4 regions of the Streptomyces sp. NPDC090119 genome follow, and region 4 is predicted to be linked to each of the others. Evidence: riboswitches for the same ligand, from Rfam matches in the RefSeq annotation. Region 4 holds a riboswitch; each other region holds the start of a gene.

Region 1 (5,559 bases), on a different contig from region 4:
TCAGCAAGAACCCGGCCCATCACGCCGAGACCGCGCAGGCCAAGGGCAAGACCGGCATCCCCGGTGAGCGCAAGGCCGACCTGATGACCCACCTGCTGAACATCGACCCGCCGGACCACACCCGGCTGCGCCGCCTGGTCAGCAAGGCGTTCACCCCACGCCGGGTCGCCGAGTTCGCGGGCCGGGTGCAGGAGCTGACGGACGACCTCATCGACCGGTTCGCCGAGCAGGGCTCGGCCGACCTCATCCACGAGTTCGCCTTCCCGCTCCCCATCTACGCCATCTGCGACCTGCTCGGCGTCCCGCGCGAGGACCAGGACGACTTCCGGGACTGGGCGGGCATGATGATCCGGCACGGCGGCGGACCCCGGGGCGGGGTGGCGCGTTCGGTGAAGAAGATGCGTGGCTATCTCGCGGACCTCATCCACCGCAAGCGCCAGGCGCTCCCCGCCGAGCCCGCGCCCGGCGAGGACCTGATCTCGGCACTCATCCGGGCCTCCGACCACGGCGAGCACCTCACCGAGAACGAGGCCGCCGCCATGGCCTTCATCCTGCTCTTCGCGGGCTTCGAGACCACCGTCAACCTCATCGGCAACGGCACCTACGCCCTGCTCACCCACCCCGAGGAGCGCCGCAGGCTCGAACTGTCGCTGGCGGCCGGGGAGACCGGACTGCTCCAGACCGGAGTGGAGGAACTGCTCCGCTACGACGGCCCGGTGGAGCTGGCGACCTGGCGTTATGCCACCGAGCCGCTCACCATCGGCGGCCAGGACATCGCGGCCGGGGACCCGGTGCTGGTGGTCCTCGCGGCGGCGGACCGCGACCCGGAGCGGTTCGCCGACCCGGACGTGCTGGACCTCGGCCGCCGAGACAACCAGCACCTGGGGTACGGGCACGGCATCCACTACTGCGTGGGCGCCCCGCTCGCCCGTCTGGAGGGCCAGACCGCGCTGGCCACCCTGCTCACCCGGCTCCCCGATCTGCGGCTGGCGGCCGATCCGGCCGAACTCCGTTGGCGCGGCGGCCTGATCATGCGTGGACTGCGCACGCTGCCGGTGGAGTTCACACCGGTTGGTCCCAGTCGTGAAAGCACACATGACGGACGTTCAACTATGTGATCTTCACGTGATCTGTGCGGCATGAACTTGTGACAAGTGAACGTCTGACGCTACGTTCACCCATCAGTGTGGCGCCGAGCATCAGTTGCCACGCCGTACCGCTGTCGCACGAAAGGCAACCGCATGCTCTCCGGGAACGGTAGGCACCGTCGACCCCGCCAGGCTCCGGCGCTCCTCGTCGCGGCCGGCGTGACCACGTCCGCCATCGCCATCCCGCTCCTCGGGGCGGCGAGCGCGAACGCGGCCGACGGCACCACCTGGGACAAGGTCGCCGAGTGCGAGAGCGGCGGCTCCTGGAGCGCCGACACCGGCAACGGCTACTACGGCGGTCTCCAGATGTCCCAGGACGACTGGGACAAGTACGGCGGCACGCAGTACGCGGCCAGCGCCGACCAGGCCAGCCGTTCGCAGCAGATCTCGGTCGCCGAGAAGATCCTCGCCGATCAGGGCACCACCCACTGGGCCACCTGCGCCCTGCTCGCCGGACTGACCTCCGACTCCGCCTCGGTGGACGTCGACACGGGCGTCAGCGAGTCCCCGTCCGCGGACCAGGGCGGCTCGGACAGCGGTGCCGGTCAGTCGAGCGAGGCTCCCGACGCGGGCGCTTCGTCCGATGGTTCGGATTCGTCCGGACTGGGTGATTCGTCCCCGTCGTCCGACTCCTCTGATTCCTCCGGCTCCTCCGACTCCTCCGCCAAGGAGACCGGCAAGCCGTCCGCGAGCGCCGACGAGACGGCCGGTTCCGGTCACTCCGGCAAGGACACCGACACCTCCCGCTCCGGCGGCTCCGCGCCCGCCGCCTCCGACGGCGGCTACCAGGGCGGCGGTTCGGCCTCCAGTGCCCCTGCCGCCAAGGAGTCGGACGACTCGTGGGAGACCGGCGGCTCCTGGAGCCTCGTCGACACCGGCGACCTCGGCGGCGGCCGTCACCGGGGCGACACCGCCGACGAGAGCGTGACGGAAGGTCAGCACGCGGCGGTCACGGGCCGCCACGCCACCACCTCCCCGAGCGGCTACACCGTCCGCGACGGTGACACGCTCGGCTCCATCGCCGACTCCCTTGATGTGCCGGGCGGCTGGGAGGCCCTGTACGCCGCGAACAAGCAGGCCATCGGCTCCGACCCGAACCATGTCGATCCGGGCCAGACCCTCAAGGTGCCGGGCGAATAGGGCGAACAGGCAGCGCATGGCGGCATTTGACGCCCCGCTATCCTCTTATATGTCCTATTTGGCGAAAGTGTGGGATGACTCTCAGAAGACCTGATCGTTTTTGAAATTCGCCGCGAGGCGTGTCTACGGTCGTGATCGCTCGTCACCACGAGCACCCGTGGCCGCAACGCCGAATCCTGCCAGCGGCCGTCGGGGACAATCGTCGCGTCAAGCGCCGTAGGCAGGAGCGGGGGACCCAAGGTAGGTGCCCGAACCGGTGATTGACGCCGGGACGGGCTTGGGGTGGAGCCACGCCTTCCGGAAGTACCAGGGAGGGGTGGCCGGGCAACTCAACCGGCCCGAACCCGACAGCTCACCTCGCAGGCGTCGGTGAGGGGATCGATCCATGCTGTTCTCCAGCAAGGGCAAGCACCGTCGCCCGTCCAAGACCGTCCGTGTCCTCGCGCTCGCCGGTGTCGCCGGTGCGGCCGTCGCGGGCCCGGTGATGGCTTCGGGCAGCGCGTCCGCCGCCACCGGCTCCGAGTGGGACGCCGTCGCCCAGTGCGAGTCGGGCGGCAACTGGTCCATCAACACCGGCAACGGGTACTACGGCGGTCTGCAGTTCTCCGCCTCCACGTGGGCCGCGTACGGCGGTACGCAGTACGCCGCCACCGCCGACAAGGCGAGCAAGGAACAGCAGATCACCGTCGCCGAGAAGGTGCTCTCCGCCCAGGGCAAGGGCGCCTGGCCGGTCTGCGGCACGGGCCTGTCCAGCACGCCGTACAGCGGCTCGGCGGCCCCGGCGCCCTCCACGGACACCAAGACGGAGGACAAGGCCGCGGCCGACACCTCCGACCGCACCTCCGACGACCAGGCCGCGTCCCGCTCCACCGAGCGCCCGGACGCGAGCAAGACCGTCACCACCCCGACCGGTGACAAGGTCAAGAAGGGCGATGGCGAGTACAAGGTGGTCAAGGGCGACACGCTCAGCTCCATCGCCACGAAGCACAAGGTCGACGGCGGCTGGAAGAAGCTGTACGACCTGAACAAGGACATCGTCGAGAAGGCCGACTTCATCTTCCCCGGCCAGATGCTGCACCTGAAGTAACCGCGACCCGCTCACGGGGCCGGCCCCCAGCCCGATCGGCCCCTGAGCTTCCGGTCCTTCCACGGACCCCCGCCCCGGCGTGCTTCCCCCGCGCGCCGGGGCGGTGCGCGTTCCGCCCCCGGCCCGCCTGTTGCCCAGAACCCTTTGTTCCGGGCGTGAACAATGGGTACCGTCTCCCTGCACCACCCCGTCCGCGAGGCGGTCGGTCGATGGCCGGCACCCCTGGGACGGTTAGGCTCTAGACGCAAGGCATGCCATCCGGCGCGCCCCGCACTCATCGCGTCACATCCACGAAGGAGATGCTCGTGCCGTCCATCGACGTCGTCGTAGCTCGGGAAATCCTGGACTCCCGAGGCAACCCCACGGTCGAGGTCGAGGTCGGCCTCGACGACGGCAGCACGGGTCGTGCCGCCGTCCCGTCCGGCGCCTCCACCGGTGCCTTCGAGGCCATCGAGCTGCGTGACGGTGACCCGAACCGCTACCAGGGCAAGGGTGTCGAGAAGGCCGTCCTCGCCGTCATCGAGCAGATCGGCCCGGAGCTGGTCGGCTACGACGCCACCGAGCAGCGCCTGATCGACCAGGCCATGTTCGACCTGGACGCCACCGACAACAAGGGCTCGCTCGGCGCCAACGCCATCCTCGGCGTCTCCCTCGCCGTCGCCCACGCCGCCTCCGAGGCCAGCGACCTGCCGCTGTTCCGCTACCTGGGCGGCCCCAACGCGCACCTGCTCCCGGTGCCGATGATGAACATCCTGAACGGCGGCTCGCACGCCGACTCCAACGTGGACATCCAGGAGTTCATGATCGCGCCGATCGGCGCGGAGTCCTTCTCCGAGGCCGTCCGCTGGGGCGCCGAGGTCTACCACACCCTCAAGAAGGTCCTGAAGAACAAGGGCCTCGCCACCGGCCTCGGCGACGAGGGCGGCTTCGCCCCGAACCTCGGCTCCAACCGTGAGGCCCTCGACCTCATCATCGAGGCCATCAAGGAAGCCGGTTACACCCCCGGCGAGCAGATCGCCCTCGCGCTCGACGTCGCCGCCTCCGAGTTCTACAAGGACGGCACGTACCTCTTCGAGGGCAAGGAGCGCTCCGCCGCCGAGATGACGGAGTACTACGAGGAGCTGGTCGCGGCCTACCCGCTGGTCTCCATCGAGGACCCGCTGTTCGAGGACGACTGGGCCGGCTGGAAGGTCCTCACCGACCGCATCGGCGACAAGGTGCAGATCGTCGGCGACGACCTGTTCGTCACCAACCCCGAGCGCCTCGCCCGCGGCATCGAGGAGGGCATCGCCAACGCCCTGCTGGTCAAGGTCAACCAGATCGGCTCGCTGACCGAGACCCTGGACGCCGTCGAGATGGCCCAGCGCAACGGCTACAAGTGCATGATGTCCCACCGCTCCGGCGAGACCGAGGACGTCACCATCGCCGACCTGGCCGTCGCCACCAACTGCGGCCAGATCAAGACCGGCGCCCCGGCCCGCTCCGAGCGCGTCGCCAAGTACAACCAGCTGCTGCGCATCGAGGAGATCCTCGACGACGCCGCGGTCTACGCGGGCCGCAGCGCCTTCCCGCGGTTCCGCTCCGCGAACCAGTAGGCACAGCAAGGGCTGACCTCCAGGCGCGGGTCGGCGCGCAGCCGACCCCGCCCGTCGTACGTACGTCCCCGGACCCGGTCCCGTACCGTGTCCGGGGACGTACGCGCGTCAGCACACAGCAGGAACCCCCAGCGCGAGAAACACAGCGCAAGAAGCACAGCACAAGACGCACAGCGGAGGCGGAGGGCCAGATGGCCGCGAGGGACCGGGACCGTTTCTCCACCACGACCAGGCTGCGGCTGCTCGGTGAGCAGACGGCGGCCCGCGTCTACCGGTCCCAGACCAAGCGGCAGGCCCGCCGCCCCTCGCGCCTCACCGGCCGGGCCGCCCTGCTCGCCCTGGTGCTGTGCTCGATGATCGTGGCGCTCGCCTACCCGATGCGGCAGTACGTGTCCCAGCGCGCCGAGGTCGCGGACCTGAAGAACCGCCAGGAGCAGGCCCGCGCCCGGGTCGAGCAGCTCAGGGACGTCAAGGCCCGCTGGCAGGACGACGCCTACGCCGAGCAGCAGATCCGGCGCAGGCTGCACTATGTGATGCCCGGTGAGACCGGGTTCGTCGTCATCGACCCGGGCGCCGCCAAGCAGTCCCG
Region 2 (5,559 bases), on a different contig from region 4:
GTTCCCATCACACCAACTCGGCAGTCCTACGGCGTCAGCCCACGGAGCCAACTCGGCGTACACCTGCGGTATGACGTACGCACCGGGCGCCCGCACCGACCCGTAGGGGTCGCACGAGCGCCCATGGAGTGCTAGCCCGCCCGGTGCACCACGGCGTCGCACAGCTCGATCAGCGCCGACTTGGCGGTGCAGTCCTTCAGCGGGGCGAGGGCCGCGCGGGCCTCCTCCGCGTACCGCACCGCGTCACGGCGGGCCTGGTCCAGCGCGGGGTGGGCGCGCAGCGCGGTGAGCGCCTCGGCGAGCCGGGCGTCGTCGGTGAGGTCGGAGTCCAGCAGCTCGCACAGCGCGAGGTCGGCGGGGTCGCCGAGCCGGGCGGCGCGCTCGCGCAGCCGCAGCACGGGCAGCGTCGGGACGCCCTCGCGCAGGTCGGTGCCGGGGGTCTTGCCGGACTCGTCGGAGTCGGAGGCGATGTCCAGCACGTCGTCGGCGAGCTGGAAGGCGACACCGAGGCGCTCGCCGTACTGGGTGAGCACGTCGATGACGCTCTCGTCGGCGCCGGACATCATGGCGCCGAACCGGCAGGACACGGCGACCAAGGAGCCGGTCTTGCCGGAGAGCACGTCGAGGTAGTGCTCGACGGGGTCGCGGCCGTCCTGGGGACCCGCGGTCTCCAGTATCTGGCCGGTGACGAGGCGCTCGAAGGCGAGGGCCTGGACGCGGACGGCCTCGGGGCCGAGATCGGCGAGTATCTGCGTGGCGCGGGCGAAGAGGAAGTCACCGGTGAGCACCGCGACGGAGTTGCCCCAGCGGGTGTTGGCGCTGTCCACGCCGCGCCGCACGGCCGCCTCGTCCATGACGTCGTCGTGGTAGAGCGTGGCCAGGTGGGTCAGCTCGACGACGACGGCGGAGGGCACGATGCGCGGGGCGTGCCGGTCGCCGAACTGGGCGGACAGCAGCACGAGCAGCGGACGGAACCGCTTGCCCCCGGCCCGCACCAGATGCTGGGCGGAGCCGGTGATGAAGGGGACCTCGCTCTTGGTGGCCTCTAGCAGGCCCGCCTCGACAGCCGCCAGTCCGGCCTGGACATCGGCTTCCAGTGCCTGGTCCCGCACGCTCAGCCCGAACGGCCCGACGACGGTCACGAGGTTCTCCTGTCTGCTGGTGTCTGCTGGCGACTTCACGGCTTGTCGATAGGTCGCTGCCATCAGTCAAGTCAGCGTATCCGGTCCTCTTTGGATCACCGATCGCACCCACCGGTCCAGCTCACGAGGTATCGGTTTTCGTCCGTCATGTCCTGGATGGGCGGACAAGAGTCGATATGAGGGGAGTCGGTCGGACGATCCGGCACTCCGAGGTGCATGCCGGTCCAACGAACGGGAGTGCCCCAGAGGTTCCGCTCCCGGGGGACCGACACTCCCTAAAACCCACAGACGGCCCAAATCCACATAATCCCCCATGTCTGATTTTGCGTATTTTGCGATTCCGTGAGTTGGCTCACGCGGGCCACCCCCTCGCACCTACCCCCACGAACCCGCCTCTCACCCCCTTCTTACCGTGCCCGGTACGGAAGTTGGGGATTGGCGACCGCAAAGGATCAAGTGGGCCATTTGGGACAGATCAAGGTCAACTAGTACTTCGGGTGAATCCGGTACTTGTTCCGGACATGTGCGGTCGCATACGTTCCCGCCCTGTCAGGCGAACGCCGAATCCTGCCGCGCCTGACACACCCACTCACGAACTCATTCGTACGGCAGGAGCGGGGGACCCAGGTAAGCCGCCGGACCGGTGCGACCCATGTCGCGCCGGAACGGCTCGGGGTGAAGCCGAAATCGTCCCCGGTGTCCGACGGGCACCGGGGACGACGCGGCCGGGCACCTCCCCGCCCGAACCCGACAGCTCACCTCGCAGGCGACGGAGAGGAACTTCGACATGTCTGCTGTTGCTCAGCCGCGCCGTGCCCGCACCAAGCGCATCGTCCGCACGCTCGCCGTCACCGGTACCGGTGCCGCGATGTTCGCGCTCCCCCTCATCGGCGCCACCAGCGCCTCCGCCGCCCCGGCCGCCAAGCCCGCCGCCGCCTCCGCCGTGTACCCGAACAACCTCGACGGCTGGATCCGCCAGTCCCTGGCGATCATGGCCGAGAAGGGCATCCCGGGCACCTACAACGGCATCCACCGCAACGTGATGCGCGAGTCCTCGGGCAACCCGCTGGCCATCAACAACTGGGACATCAACGCCATCAAGGGCACCCCGTCCAAGGGCCTGCTCCAGGTGATCGACCCCACCTTCGCCACCTACCACGTGGCCGGCACCTCCTTCGACCCGTACAACCCGGTCGCCAACATCACCGCCGCCTGCAACTACGCGTTCCACCGCTACGGCTCGATCGACAACGTCAACGGCCCGTACTAGAAGGACCGGCCGCACGGCCTTCGCACCGCGCCCCCGTCGCACGCCTCGCGCGTACGGCGGGGGCCTCGGCGTCAGGGGGCGTAGAGCCGCTCCAGGACGACGGCCACCCCGTCGTCCTCGTTGGAGAGGGTGACCTCGTCGGCCACCGCCTTCAGCTCCGGGTGGGCGCCCGCCATGGCGACGCCGTGCGCCGCCCACTGGAACATCGGGATGTCGTTCGGCATGTCACCGAAGGCCACCGTGTCCCGGCGGGCGAGGCCCAGGTGCTCGGCGGCCAGCGCGAGACCGGTCGCCTTGGTGATCCCGCACGGCTGCAGCTCGACCGTGCCGGGGCCCGACATGGTGACCGTGGCCAGCGAGCCGACGACCGCGCGGGCCGTGGCCGCCAGTTCGTCGTCGGACAGGCCGGGGTGGCGCAGCAGCACCTTGCTGATCGGCGCGCGCCACAGCTCCGCGCGCCGCTCCACCCGTACGGCGGGCAGGGTCGGGTGCGGCATCCGGTAGCCGGGCTCGATCAGGGTGAGCCCGTCCACGCCGTCCTGGTCGACGGCCGCGTGCACCTGGCCCACCTCCGCCTCGATCTTGCCGAGCGCGGTCTCGGCCAGCTCCCGGTCGAGCTGGACCGACCACAGCAGGGTGCCGGTGGCGTCGTCGTAGACCTGGGCGCCCTGCGCGCACACCGCGAGCCCCGCACCGCCGAGCGCGGCCAGCAGGGGGCGTACGCGGGGCGCGGGACGGCCCGTGACCACCAGGTGCCGGGCACCGGCGCGGGCCGCCCCCGCGAGCGCGGCGAGCGACCTGGCGGAGACCGTGTCGTCGCCGCGCAGCAGCGTCCCGTCCAGGTCGGTGGCGATGAGCGCGGGACGGGAGAGCGGGGCGGGAAGGAGGGGTGCGGCCATGATCAGAGAATACGGACCGCGGGTCCCCCCGACTCACCCCGCGCGCACCGGAGTTGACGTCCCGCTCAGCTCCGCGCGCCGTGTGCCGCCGCCAGGTGCTTCGCCAGTCGCGGGGAGGCGAATTCCGTACCGCACACGAAGCGCATCACCGGCCCGTACGACGCCGCCGCGGGCAGTCCGGTGAAGTACAGGCCGGGCAGCGAGGAGACGTAGCCGGGGCCGAGGCGCGGGGCGCCCCGGGTGGCCGCGAGGCCGGTGCGCAGGCCGGGGCCGAGGAAGTCCAGCGCGCCCAGGTCGACCCGATAGCCGGTGGCCGCGATGACGTGGTCGGCGGTGAGCCGGTCGGTGCGCCCGCCGTGGGTACGCACGGTCAGCACCGGCGCGCCGTCCACCGCCTCGGCGGACACCACCCGCGCCACCTCCGTCACCCGCACCCGGCCCTCGAAGCGGTCCCGCAGCCACCAGGCGCCGAGCGGACCGAGCACCCGGCGGACCAGCAGGTGCCGGGTGGCCTCGGGCAGGTAGCGGTAGGGGTCGGCGTGGTAGCTGAGCGCCCACAGCGACCAGGCGCGGCCGAACGGCGACTCGGGCCGGAACCGGGGCTGCTTCCAGGGCGGCGCGCCGAAGGCGACCTTCCCCCGGCCGCGCGAGACGACCCGGACGCGCGCGCCCGCCTCGGCGGCCAGGGCGGCGGTCTCCAGCGCGGACTGTCCGGCGCCGACCACGATCAGCTCCTTGCCCGCGAACCGGCCGAGGTCGTGGTGCTGGGAGCTGTGCGAGACCAGCGCGGGCCCGCCCAGCGCCGCCCCGGCCAGCTCGGCGGGCAGGTGGGCGAAGCCGGTGAGACCGGTGGCGACCACCACGGCACGGGCGGCGAACTGCTCCCCCGAGTCGAGCTTCAGCTCGAACCCGCCGGGCCGCCCCCGCTCCACCGACACCACCCGGACCTGCTCCAGGTCCGGCACCAGCCGCTGCCGGAACCACTCCCCGTAGGCGATGAAGGTCTCCGCCGGGACGATGTCCTCGTCGGTGACCAGGCGCCGGACGCCCGCCGCGTCGCAGTAGTCGGCGAGGGTGTGGCCGGGCTGCGGGCAGTCGAAGTTCGAGGCGGCCGGGGTGGATTTCAGCAGCATCCCCTCCGGCATGTGCGCGCGCCAGCTGACCATGGGGTCACCGAAGACGCGTACGGGGATGCCGCGCGCCCGCAGATGGGCGGCGGTGGACAGGCCGTACGGCCCGGCCCCGATGACTGCAACCGGTCGGATCACGAAGTCCCTCCCAGGACGCGGTGCGCCACGTGCGTGGCCTTGCCTACTTCGTGGAGTGCGGAGTGCCGCCGCGGCGGCTGGTCCGCCAGAGCTGGTAGAGGTGCTTCGCGCCGGGGCGGCCGAAGCGGGCGAGCATCGTGAGGAACGGCATCGGGTCGTCGCCCGCGAACCACGCCAGCTCCGTGCCCTCGGCCCGCGCCGGGGCGGACGGGGTGGTGTAGCCGCTGCGCCGGTAGGCGAGCAGGGCGGGCAGGTCGATGTTCTCCACGACGAACCGCCGCCCGGCCCGCTGCTCGCTCTCGGGGACGGCCCGGCCGGTGAGGTGCAGATGCAGGGCCCGTACGACGTCCACGCCCGCCTCGCTCTCGAAGAGCCGGAACTGGGCGCCCATCCGGGGGTTGAAGTCCAGCAGCTTGTACTGGCCGTCGCGGCGGTCGAAGCGCAGGTCGAGGTCGACGACCCCGGCGAAGCCGAGCTGCTTCACGAACCTCGTCGCCAGGTCGGCGAGTTCGGGGTTGTCGACGACGTACGCGTGGGCGGTCATGCCCGCGTGCGGGGGCCAGGAGCGGACCTTGACGCCGGTGAAGACGGCGAGCGGGTTCGCGTCCGCGTCGAAGCAGGCGTGCACGATCCAGTCCTCGGCCGCCTCCCTCGGCAGGTACTCCTGGAGGATCACGCCGGGGTCGTCGCCCCAGTCACGGGCCAGGGCGAGCAGTCCGGCGCGGGTGCCGATCCGGGTGGTGCCGCCCACGGCGGGCCGGCTGCGCCGGACGAACGCCTCGCGGTTCTTGGCCACCACCGGGAACAGCGCCTCGTCCGCGAAGGCCACGACCTGGTCGTACGAGGTCGGGAAGACGGTGGCCGGGGTGGCGATGCCGTGCTCCTCGCACAGTTCGTGCAGCCCCTGCTTGCTGGCCAGCCGCCTCGGCAGGGCCGGGTCGACGCGCGGGAACAGGAAGGCGCCGGACAGCTCGTCCTGG
Region 3 (5,559 bases), on a different contig from region 4:
CGGCGGGCACCGCGTCGGCCGGTACCGCGACCACGGCCACGTCCACCGGGCCCTCGATCTCCCGGACCGAGCGGTGTGCGGGCACCCCGTCGACCTCGTGGCAGCCGTCCGGGAAGGCGTTGTTGACGGCGTACAGCGGGCCCACGTACCCCGCGTCCCGGATGTTGCCGAGGACGCTGCGGCCGACACCGCCGGGCGCGCGGCCGACGCCGATGACGGCGACGGAGCCGGGGGCCAGCAGCCGCCGCACGGAGTGGGCCTCGGCGCGCTGCTCCCGCGCGTGCTGCACGGCCATCGAGCGGTCGGTGGGTTCGAGCCCGAACTCCAGCCGGACGACCCCGTCCTCGAAGCTGCGCTTCTGGATGTACCCGGCGTCGGTGAACACCTTGATCATCTTGGTGTTGGCGGGCAGCACCTCGGCGGCGAAGCGCCGGATGCCGCGCTCGCGGGCGACGGCCGCGATGTGCTCCAGCAGCGCGGAGGCGACCCCCCGTCCCTGGTGGGCGTCCTGCACCAGGAAGGCGACCTCCGCCTCGTCGGCGGGGGCGGAGGCGGCCATGCCATCGGCGCCGATGCGGTCGTAGCGTACGGTGGCGATGAACTCGCCGCCGATGGTGGCGGCGAGCCCCACCCGGTCCACGAAGTCGTGATGCGTGAAGCGGTGCACGTCCTTGGCGGAGAGCCGGGGGTACGGCGCGAAGAAGCGGTAGTACTTCGACTCGTCGGACACCTGCTCGTAGAAGCTGACCAGCCGGTCGGCGTCGTCGGCGGTGATGGGCCGGATGCGCGCGGTACCGCCGTCGCGCAGCACCACGTCCGCCTCCCAGTGGGCGGGGTACTCGTGCCGGTCCTGCGGGTCCGCCGGGGTCTGCATGGGCCCCAGCGTACGGCTCGCACGGACGGACGGCGCGAGTCGGCGGGTGGGACACGGAAGTCGGGCCGAGGCCGCGGTCCGACGACCGGTAGGGAGAGGCTCCGGAGAGGTGAAGTGCCGCTCCGGGCACGGTTTCCCGTATGGGAAACTGGTCTAGACAACCTGAGAGACTGAAGGGCAGCATCACATGGCTGAGCGCCGCGTCAACGTCGGCTGGGCCGAGGGCCTCCACGCCCGCCCCGCTTCCATCTTCGTCCGAGCCGCCACGGCCACAGGCGTCCCGGTCACGATCGCCAAGTCCGGCGGCACCCCGGTCAACGCGGGCTCGATGCTGGCCGTCCTGGGCCTGGGCGCCCAGGGTGGCGAGGAGATCGTCCTCGCCTCCGACGCCGACGGCGCGGACATCGCGCTGGACCGGCTGGCCAAGCTGGTCGCCGAGGGCCTGGACGAGCTGCCCGAGACGGTCTGACCGACCTTCGGCGGAAGCCGCGTCGCTCCTTTCGGGGCGGCGCGGCTTCTGTGTTTCCGCACGGGCCGATTCCGGCACCCGGAAAAGCGCGCCATCGGTAATTGACGGCACGCCGGAAAAAGGCAGCACAATTGCCCGGCACGCGAATATCCCTCTTTGTATACAGCGCCCGTGTTAATTCCGGAGTCCCCCTGTGTTTACAACGTGTTGCGTGTGCCGGGCGCGGTCACCGGCGGCGGTGCGCGGCCGGTGCGCGAGGGTCGCGCGCTCGGTGTGCAGGGCCATGGCCGCCCGCGCCCGCTCGCCGTCGCCGCGCGCCACCGCGTCCACGATCGCGCCGTGCTCCGCCCAGGTCTCCGGCGGGCTGGCCGGGCCGTCCACGGCGTACATCCAGGCGATCTTGTGGCGGAGCTGGGTGAGCGCCGAGGTCAGGGCGTGGCTGCCGCACGCCTGGGCGAGCGTCTCGTGGAACCAGCCGTCCAGCGCGCGCAGGTCGTCGCTGTTGCCGAGCCGCGCCCGCTCCTGACCCAGTCTGACCAGGCCGCGCAGCACCTTCAGATGGGCCTCGGTGCGCCGCTGGGCGGCCCGCGCGGCGCCGAGCGGCTCCAGCAGCAGCCGCATCTCCAGCAGGTCGGCGGCCTCCTGCTCGGTGGGCTCGGCCACGCAGGCGCCCGCGTGCCGCCGGGTCACGACGAAGCCCTCGGCCTCCAGGGTGCGCAGCGCCTCGCGGACGGGGACGCGGGAGACGCCGTAGCGGCGGGCGAGGACCTCTTCGGTGAGCCGGGCGCCGCGCTCGTGGGCCCCGGCGACGATGTCGTCCCGGATCGCCGTGCACACCGAGTGCGCCGGAATACGCATGACCCACCTCCGCCTTAATGCCCGTGAAACGCCGGTGACGGCGTCTGTTCCGTGACTCTATGGCAATGCGCGAGGATTTCCGATGGCGGACCGGAATCCATGGCTATTTTTTGGACAGCGCACGGAGGAAAGCGGGCAGCGAAAAGCCCCGGCCGGGTGGGCCGGGGCTTTCACGGGAGAGGGTCAGACGTGCACGCCGTGCTTGCGGAGGTAGGCGACGGGGTCGATGTCGGACCCGTAGTCGGGGCCGGTGCGCGCCTCGAAGTGCAGATGCGGGCCGGTGACGTTGCCGGTGGCGCCGGACAGGGCGATCTGCTGGCCCGGGACGACCCGCTGGCCCGCGCTGACGCCGATGGACGACAGGTGGCCGTACTGGGTGTACATGCCGTCGGCCATCTTGATCACGATCTCGTTGCCGTACGCGCCGCCCCAGCCGGTGGAGACCACGGTCCCGGCACCGGCCGCGTGGACCGTGGTGCCGCTGGCGGCGTGGAAGTCGATGCCGGTGTGCGAACCGGACGACCACAGGGAGCTGGAGGACTGGTAGGCGGTGGAGACGTAGGAGCCGGTGATCGGCATGACGAAGGAGTTGAGGCGCTCGCGCGCGGCGTCGCGGGCGGCGCGCTCCTTGGCCTCGCGGGCCCGCTCGGCGGCGGCGCGCTCCGCGGCCTCCTCGGCGGCCTTGCGCTCGGCGGCCGCCCGCTGGGCGGTGGCCTGCGCGGCGATCTCGTCGGCGAGGGTGTCGCTGACGGCGATGACGGGGGTGAGGCCGGTGTTCTCGACGGAGTTGTCCGCGGCGAGTGCCGGAGAGGCCGCGAGGGTGCCGACGACACCGGTGGTGAGGGCCGCCACACCGGCCGCGGCCGCGGTGGTGCGCTTGACCCGACCGGGCTTGCGGTGCTTCCCGGAGGCGCACATGAACGCCATGAGCGTGGGTGGTCCTTTCCTTCCCTCTCGCCTACCGGGTTAGCTGACGGGTTCGGAGCAGGAAGGTCTCCTACGGCCGCCCTCGCTCACACGCGGGCGCCCGATTCACCCCAGGGACTGAGTGGGTCCCCGGCTCCCCCAAGGGGGGACTCGGCGATGGCTGTCCGGTGCCGCGGGCGCGGCGCACTGCCTGACGAACAACCCGGAAGAAGCTAAAGGGGACAGGAGCGGATCTTCAAACGGGTCCGGACTTTTGTAGCGCATCCCACACGCCAGAGGGGTAACCTCCGCCCCAATCCGGACATTTGGTGACCCCTGTTCGACGCGACTCCCGAACACAGTTGTGGGCCCCGACGACTCATGCGTCATCAGGGCCCACACACGCGCGTGCTCTCGGCTACTCGGCCGAGACCACCTTCACCTCGCCGATGCCGAGCGCCTCGACGGGCTCCTTGATCTGGGCGGCGTCGCCGACCAGGACCGTGACCAGCCGGTCGGCCGGGAAGGCGTTCACCACGGCGGCCGTGGCCTCCACGGTGCCGGTGGCGGCGAGCGTGCGGTACAGCTCCGCCTGGAAGTCGTCCGGCAGATGCTGCTCGACCTGGTCCGCGAGGGTGCCCGCGACGGCGGCGGCCGTCTCGTACTTCAGCGGGGCCACGCCGACGAGGTTCTGCACGGCCACGTCCCGCTCGGCGTCCGTCAGCCCCTCGGCGGCCAGCGTGTGCAGCACCGTCCACAGGTCCGCGAGGGCGGGGCCGGTGTTCGGGGTGTCCACGGAACCGCTGATGGCGAGCATCGAGGCGCCGGTGCCGTCCGGGGCGGAGCGCAGCACCTGGCCGAAGGAGCGCACGCCGTAGGTGTAGCCCTTCTCCTCGCGCAGGACGCGGTCCAGGCGGGAGGTGAGGGTGCCGCCGAGGCAGTAGGTGCCGAGCACCTGGGCGGGCCACACGCGGTCGTGCCGGTCGGAGCCGATCCGGCCGATGAGCAGCTGGGTCTGCACGGCGCCGGGCCGGTCCACGATGACCACGCGGCCGGTGTCGTCGGCGGTCACCGGCGGCACCGGGCGGGCCTGGCCGGGGGTGCCGGTCCAGGCGCCCAGGGTGTCGGCGAGCAGCGCGTCGAGGTCGATGCCGTCGAGGTCGCCGACGACCACCGCGGTGGCGGTGGCGGGGCGCACATGGCGGTCGTAGAAGGCGCGGACGGCGCCCGCGTCGATCTTCTCGACGGTCTCCTCGGTGCCCTGGCGCGGCCGGGACATGCGCGCGGAGGACGGGAACAGCTCCTTGGAGAGCTCCTTCGCGGCCCGCCGGGCCGGGCTGGCCAGCTCGTGCGGGATCTCGTCCAGGCGGTTGCGGACCAGGCGCTCGATCTCGCTCTCCGCGAAGGCGGGGGCGCGCAGGGCGTCCGCGAGCAGGGTGAGGCCCTTCTCCAGGCGGGAGGCGGGCACCTCCAGGCTGATCCGGACGCCGGGGTGGTCGGCGTGCGCGTCCAGCGTGGCGCCCGCGCGCTCCAGTTCGGCGGCGAACTCCTCGGCGGAGTCCTTGTCGGTGCCCTCGGAGAAGGCGCGCGCCATGAGGGTGGCGACACCGTCGAGACCGGCCGGTTCGGCGTCCAGGGGGGCGTCGAGCAGTACCTCGACGGCCACGACCTGCTGGCCGGGGCGGTGGCAGCGCAGCACGGTCAGGCCGTTGTCCAGGGTGGAGCGCTCGGGCGCCGGGAACGCCCACGGCTTGGCCTCTCCGGCCTGCGGCTGGGGGTGGAACTCCATGGGGGCGAGCTCGGTCACTTGGCCGTCTCCTCGTCGTCGTTGCCGGCCTCTACGGTGGCCTCGTGCTCCGGGTCGTCGGGCAGGTCGGTGTCCTCGACCGCCTCCGGGGACTTCGGCTCGTAGACGAGCACGGCGCGGTTGTCCGGGCGCAGGCGGGCCTTGGCGACCTCGCGGACCTCCTCCGGGGTCACCTCCAGCACCCGCTGGACGGCGGACAGGGCGAGCTGCGGGTCGCCGAACAGGACGGCGTACCGGCACAGTTCGTCGGCGCGGCCCGCGACCGTGCCGAGCCGGTCCAGCCACTCGCGCTCCAACTGGGCCTGGGCGCGCTCCATCTCCTCCGGGGTCGGGCCCTCCTCGGCGAAGCGGGCCAGCTCCTCGTCGATGGCGGCCTCGATGACCGGCACCTCGACGTCGCCGGAGGTCTTCACGTCCAGCCAGCCGAGCGAGGGCGCGCCGGACAGCCGGAGCAGCCCGAACCCGGCGGCGACGGCCGTACGGTCGCGGCGCACCAGGCGGTTGTAGAGGCGGGAGGACTCGCCGCCGCCGAGGACGGTGAGGGCGAGGTCGGCCGCGTCGGACGCGCGCGTGCCGTCCTCCGGGAGCCGGTAGGCGGCCATCAGGGCGCGCGCCGGGACCTCCTCGACGACGACCTCGCGCAGC
Region 4 (5,559 bases):
GCGGGCAGCTTCGACGTGGTCCTGCCGTTGATCCGCGCCTCGACGCCGTCGGATAGCCCGACCCACGCGGGCTCGGTGCCGCCCCGCGAGGCGTTCTGCTCGCCCGCGCCCCGGTCGCTGTCCAGCAGCAGCCAGTCGGACCACTTACCGGACTTCACGGCCCGCGACCGCACCTCCACCTTGCCGACCAGCTTGGCGGAGGGCTTCTCCCAGCTGACCCCCAGCATGCTGAACGGCTCGGCGTCCCGCCGGGCGAGCGTGGCGGCCGTCCCGTCCCCCCGGACGTCCAGCGCGGCCGACCGCACCCGGTCCCGTATCGGGGCGGCGGCGTTCTTCTGGTCGTGCCCGGAGTTCCCGCCGCTCACCCCCTGGACGACCAGCGTCCCGCACACGGCCGCCGCGACGACCGCGCCCGTCCCCCACCAACGTGCTCTCATACCGGTTCGGATGCCTTTCCCTGCGGTGACTGGTCGCCGGATACTTCACCACTCCCCCCTCCCCAGGGGGATTTGGTGAAGAAGATGACCAAAGAGGCACCGTATCTGAAGCGGTCATGCCATCCCGTGGCTTATACAGTTTTTTCCTTGGTCCAAACCATTCCGTGGGTTTCAGCGCCGCAGGGCGCGCGCCAGCCGGCCGAGCAGCACGGCGTTGCCGAGACCGGCCAGGGCGGTACCGGCGGTGAAGACCACCAGGCTCGGCCAGCCGCTCTCCATGGGCCCCGACACCGTGATGGCGACGATGCTGAGCGGTGCCGTGGTCATGAGCGGCCAGATCCCGGCGAAACCGGGGTCGGGCGACAGGCACACGGCGTAGAGGAAGAAGCCGATCGCCGCCGCGACCACGGCGAGGTACCCGCGCGCGAGCCAGTTGTCCACGGCGGGCGCCAGCAGGGTCCGTACCCGCCGCCGGTCGGGCGCGCCGGCGGATCTGGAGGCGAGGGCGCCGAGGGCGGCCGCGTTCCCGAGGGCGCCCAGCAGGAGCAGCCCGACCCAGAACCCGGTGGCCAGCACCTCCACCACCAGGCCGCCCTCGGTGCCGGGACCGAAGGGGAACGCCATGCCCAGGAAGGAGAGCGGCGCGGTGAGCGTCATCGGGTCCAGTCCGAACTGGCCCTCGGGGAAGGCGAACATGGCCACGGCGGAGGCGGCGAGCACCGCGAGATAGCCCCGCGAGAGCCAGTTGCCGGTGGCGAGGGTGAAGAGGCGGCGGGGGCGGACGGCGTGCGGCATCGAGGTCTCCTTCTGTTCGGTGACCTCCACAGTGCGGCCGGGCCGCGCGCCCGGGGATGAGTAGCCGTACTCAACCGGCCTGGGCAGGGTGTACACCGGTACGGAGTACAAAGGGGCGCACGCCCGCAGAGCCAAGAGTCCGGAGAGAGCGCGTCGATGCCCTACCCCCATGTCCTGCTGTCCGCCGCCGTCTCGCTCGACGGGTACCTGGACGACACCGGCCCCGAGCGGCTGCTGCTGTCCAGCCCCGCCGATTTCGACCGGGTGGACGAGGTGCGGGCGTCGGTGGACGCGATCCTCGTGGGGGCCGGGACGATCCGGGCCGACAACCCCCGCCTCCTGGTCAACTCGCCCGAGCGGCGGGTCGCGCGCGTGGCCGGGGGGAAGGCGGAGTACCCGCTGAAGGTGACCGTGACCGGCTCCGGCGACCTCGACCCGGCCGCCAACTTCTGGCACACCGGCGGGGAGAAGGCCGTCTACACGACGGACGAGGGGGCGAAGCGCGCCGCGGGCCTCCTCGGGGACACCGCCGACGTCGTGCCGCTCGGCCCCGGCCTCGACTGGCGGGCGCTGCTGGCGCATCTGCACGACGTGCGCGGCGTACGGCGGCTGATGGTCGAGGGCGGCGGCACCGTGCACACCCAGCTCCTCCAGCAGGGCCTGGCCGACGAACTCCAGCTGGTCCTCGCCCCGCTCTTCGTCGGCGACCCGGCCGCCCCCCGCCTCTTCGGCCCCGGCGCCTACCAGGGCGGCCGACTGCGGCTGACCGACAGCCGCCGGATCGAGGACGTCGTCCTGATGCGCTACGAGCCCACCGCCCCCGGCACCGGCCCGCTGGACACCGCCGCCGACCGGCACTGGCTGCGCACCGCCTGCGAGCTGGCCGCGCTCTGCCCGCCGTCGGCCACGGCCTTCAGCGTCGGCGCGGTGGTCGTCGCGGCGGACGGCACCGAGCTGGCGCGCGGACACTCCCGTGAGGGCGGCGACCCGGTGGTCCACGCCGAGGAGGCGGCCCTCGCCAAGCTGGACCCCGCCGACCCACGGCTGCCCGGCGCCACCGTCTACAGCAGCCTGGAGCCCTGCGCCCACCGCGCCTCCCGGCCCGTACCGTGCGCCGGGCTGATCCTCGCGGCCGGGGTACGCCGGGTGGTCACCGCCTGGCGCGAGCCGGACACCTTCGTCACCGCGGCCGACGGCGCCGGAGTGCTCGGCGCCGGGGGCGTGGAGGTGGTGACCGTGCCCGAGTACGCCGCTCTCGCACAGTCGCCGAACGCTCACCTCGTGCTCTGAGGCCCACGTCACGGCAGCGTGTGTGCATCGGACCCCGCGGATGACGTATGCTTGAGACACAACGACGCGGGGTGGAGCAGCTCGGTAGCTCGCTGGGCTCATAACCCAGAGGTCGCAGGTTCAAATCCTGTCCCCGCTACTGAAGACTCAGGGCCGGAATCCAGTAAACGGATTCCGGCCCTGAGTGTTTTCCGGGACGGCTGGTGTTCGTGAGTCACCAGCAAAACTCCTGTGACTCCTGAAGCGTGGTCAACTCGCCCTGTTCGGGCCGTTCCTGACCGATACGCACCCCGCCAGATCGTCAAACGATCAAGCTGAACGGGCTTGGAATCCAGTGTGCGTGTCTATTAACGTTCGATAACGCAGTGCGGTCGTTACAGCCGTCAGCAGAGACGGCGCCGTGCGCACACGTCGAATCCCGCAAGGGAACCGGGGACCCACCATCATGGGGTGAATCGCGCCCCGATCCGCCGTGCACCACCCTCGGAGCACGTCGGGTTTACGCGCGTAGGAGACCTTCCTGCTCCGAACCCGTCAGCTAACCCGGTAGACGGAGGAGGGAAAGGAGTGCGCCCGCGTGGCGTCCAACCGGCCTGCCCCACAAGCCCCGTTCGCGCCGGACGCGAGTGAGCCCTTCGCCTATGGCGCCCCCCGTGCCGAGGACGGCGCGTGGGAGGAGTGGAACCCCACCGAGGAGTCCCTGCCAGCGGTACGCGGCCGTCACCGGGTGGCCAAGCAGCGCGGCGGCGGACTCGCCCGCAGCTCCACCGTCCTCGGCGTCGGCGTCATCGCCGCCGTCGGCGCGGGTGGCATGGCGAGCGCCAACACCGGCAAGCCGCCCGTGTCCATCGCCATGCCCGACCTGCCCTCCGTGGGCTCCCTGATCGACGGGCACCACGCGGAGGCGCCCGCCGCCTCCCTCGCCGGTGTCGCCACCGCCACGGCCACCGCCACCGACGACTCCACCGCCGACGCGGGCGAGGCGCTGCGCAGCCGGATCATGGCGCAGGCCGAGCGGCAGCAGAGCAAGGCCGACAGCCGGGCCACCGCGGCCGCCGTCGCCAAGGCCGACCAGCAGGCCGCCGAGGCCGCCGCCAAGGCCGCGAAGGAAGCCTCCGTGAAGGCCGCCGAGGCCAAGAAGAAGGCCGAGGCCGACGCGGAGAAGAAGGCCGAGGCGGCCCGACTGGCCACGCTGGCCAAGCAGTACACCCTGCCGACCTCCTCGTACACGATCACCTCGACCTTCGGGCAGGCCGGTTCGATGTGGTCCTCCGGGTACCACACCGGGCTCGACTTCGCCGCGCCCACCGGCACGCTGATCAAGGCGATCCACGGCGGCACCATCACCGAGGCCGGCTGGGCCGGGGCGTACGGCTACCGCACGATCCTCACCCTGGACGACGGCACCGAGCTCTGGTTCTGCCACCAGTCCTCGATCAGCGTCAGCGCCGGGCAGAAGGTCTCCACCGGCGAGGTCATCGGCCGCGTCGGCGCCACCGGCAACGTCACCGGGCCGCACCTCCACCTGGAGGTCCACCCCGACGGCCAGCCGACCGGCATCGACCCCGGCGCCTGGCTGCGCGGCAAGGGGCTCACTCCCTGAGCGGCACTCCCCCGAGCGAGTGACCCCGACCCGGAATGGACGGGGCCCGAGTGATCGTTGAGGAGAGACATGACTGCTTCTCCGCGCAAGCTCGGTTCCTCCACCCTCGAGGTCTTCCCGCTCGCCCTCGGCGGCAACGTCTTCGGCTGGACCGCCGACCGGGACACGTCCTTCGCCGTCCTCGACGCCTACCGCGCCGCGGGCGGCAACTTCATCGACACCGCCGACTCCTACTCGTCCTGGGCCGAGGGCAACAAGGGCGGCGAGTCCGAGACCCTCATCGGCGAGTGGACCAAGGCCCGCGGCAACCGCGACCAGGTCGTCATCGCCACCAAGGTCAGTCAGCACCCCGACTACCAGGGTCTGGGCGCCGCCAACATCAAGGCCGCCGCCGACGCCTCCCTGCGCCGCCTGGGCACCGACCACATCGACCTCTACTACACCCACTTCGACCAGCCCGAGGTGCCGGTCGAGGAGATCATCGGCGCGCTGGACGAGCTGGTGCGGGCGGGCAAGGTCCGCTACATCGGCGCCTCCAACATCAGCGCCGAGCGGCTGAAGGAGTCCCTGGACTTCTCCGACCGCGCGGGCCTGGCCCGCTACGTCGCCCTCCAGCCGCACTACAACCTGGTCTCCCGCGACACCTACGAGGGCCCGCTCCAGGACGTCGCCGCCCGCGAGGGCCTGTCGGCCGTCCCGTACTTCGCGCTCGCCTCCGGCTTCCTCACCGGCAAGTACCGGCCCGGTACGACCGTCGACAGCGCCCGCGCCGGTTCGGCCGCCAAGCACCTCGACTCCGAGCGCGGGCAGAAGGTGCTGGCGGCCCTGGACGAGGTCGCCGCCGCCCATGACACCGCCGTCGCCACCGTCGCCCTGGCCTGGCTCGCCGCCCAGCCCACGGTCGCCGCGCCCATCGCCTCGGCCCGCACGGTCGACCAGCTCCCGGCCCTGGTGGACGTCGCCGAGCTGACGCTGACCCCGGCGGAACTGGACCGGCTGACGGCCGCTTCGGCCTGACCCGGCCGCCGATCCCGCCCTACGTGCGGTACGGGTTGTACCCCGCGTAGGGCGGCGCCGGATGCCCGTACCGCTGCCAGTACGGGACCGGGGCGGGCGGCGGGGCCGTGACGCGGGCCGCGTACTCCAGGGCCGGGCGGGAGGAGTCCCGGCGCTGCCACAGCGCGGCCAGCAGTTCGCGTTCCCGCGCGGCGAACTCGGTGCCCACGCGGCCCGCGCGGGCGCGGTGGCGCAGCAGCGCCAGTTCGGTGGCGTCGGACTCGTAGCGGACCACGGCGCGCGCGGCCGGGCGGCCGCCGAAGCAGCGGCGGGCGTGGTCGCGGGCCAGCCGACGGGCGCGCAGCGAGCCCAGGGCGAACGGCTCGGCGGGGCCCAGCCACCCGGCGTACACGTAGACGGGCAGTTCCTCGCGGGCCA

The links. A riboswitch is a leader RNA that binds a small molecule or an ion and turns the genes downstream of it on or off. The one in region 4 is predicted to bind cyclic di-AMP.
Region 1: it holds a riboswitch for cyclic di-AMP, as region 4 does, so the genes downstream of both, ACIPPM_RS26750 (transglycosylase family protein) here and ACIPPM_RS24530 (M23 family metallopeptidase) in region 4, are expected to answer to the same signal.
Region 2: it holds a riboswitch for cyclic di-AMP, as region 4 does, so the genes downstream of both, ACIPPM_RS17260 (transglycosylase SLT domain-containing protein) here and ACIPPM_RS24530 (M23 family metallopeptidase) in region 4, are expected to answer to the same signal.
Region 3: it holds a riboswitch for cyclic di-AMP, as region 4 does, so the genes downstream of both, ACIPPM_RS00480 (M23 family metallopeptidase) here and ACIPPM_RS24530 (M23 family metallopeptidase) in region 4, are expected to answer to the same signal.

What each region holds. Positions count from the first base shown of each region.
Region 1 is NZ_JBIVDK010000006.1:454,522-460,080, forward strand. It holds gene ACIPPM_RS26740 (cytochrome P450) at 1-1,118, shown strand, start outside; gene ACIPPM_RS26745 (transglycosylase family protein) at 1,242-2,288, shown strand; cyclic di-AMP (ydaO/yuaA leader) riboswitch at 2,491-2,669, shown strand; gene ACIPPM_RS26750 (transglycosylase family protein) at 2,674-3,375, shown strand; gene eno (phosphopyruvate hydratase) at 3,681-4,970, shown strand; gene ACIPPM_RS26760 (septum formation initiator family protein) at 5,162-5,559, shown strand, end outside.
Region 2 is NZ_JBIVDK010000003.1:962,549-968,107, forward strand. It holds gene ACIPPM_RS17255 (polyprenyl synthetase family protein) at 132-1,142, opposite strand; cyclic di-AMP (ydaO/yuaA leader) riboswitch at 1,691-1,926, shown strand; gene ACIPPM_RS17260 (transglycosylase SLT domain-containing protein) at 1,930-2,412, shown strand; gene ACIPPM_RS17265 (HAD family hydrolase) at 2,484-3,311, opposite strand; gene ACIPPM_RS17270 (NAD(P)-binding domain-containing protein) at 3,377-4,579, opposite strand; gene ACIPPM_RS17275 (ATP-grasp domain-containing protein) at 4,623-5,559, opposite strand, start outside.
Region 3 is NZ_JBIVDK010000001.1:113,697-119,255, reverse strand. It holds gene ACIPPM_RS00495 (GNAT family N-acetyltransferase) at 1-874, opposite strand, end outside; gene ACIPPM_RS00490 (HPr family phosphocarrier protein) at 1,062-1,343, shown strand; gene ACIPPM_RS00485 (GntR family transcriptional regulator) at 1,518-2,201, opposite strand; gene ACIPPM_RS00480 (M23 family metallopeptidase) at 2,385-3,128, opposite strand; cyclic di-AMP (ydaO/yuaA leader) riboswitch at 3,142-3,294, opposite strand; gene ACIPPM_RS00475 (M16 family metallopeptidase) at 3,526-4,914, opposite strand; gene ACIPPM_RS00470 (M16 family metallopeptidase) at 4,911-5,559, opposite strand, start outside.
Region 4 is NZ_JBIVDK010000005.1:648,934-654,492, forward strand. It holds gene ACIPPM_RS24510 (N-acetylmuramoyl-L-alanine amidase) at 1-437, opposite strand, end outside; gene ACIPPM_RS24515 (SCO4225 family membrane protein) at 609-1,232, opposite strand; gene ACIPPM_RS24520 (dihydrofolate reductase family protein) at 1,389-2,522, shown strand; tRNA gene ACIPPM_RS24525 (tRNA-Met) at 2,588-2,661, shown strand; cyclic di-AMP (ydaO/yuaA leader) riboswitch at 2,922-3,090, shown strand; gene ACIPPM_RS24530 (M23 family metallopeptidase) at 3,100-4,125, shown strand; gene ACIPPM_RS24535 (aldo/keto reductase) at 4,195-5,142, shown strand; gene ACIPPM_RS24540 (PrsW family intramembrane metalloprotease) at 5,162-5,559, opposite strand, start outside.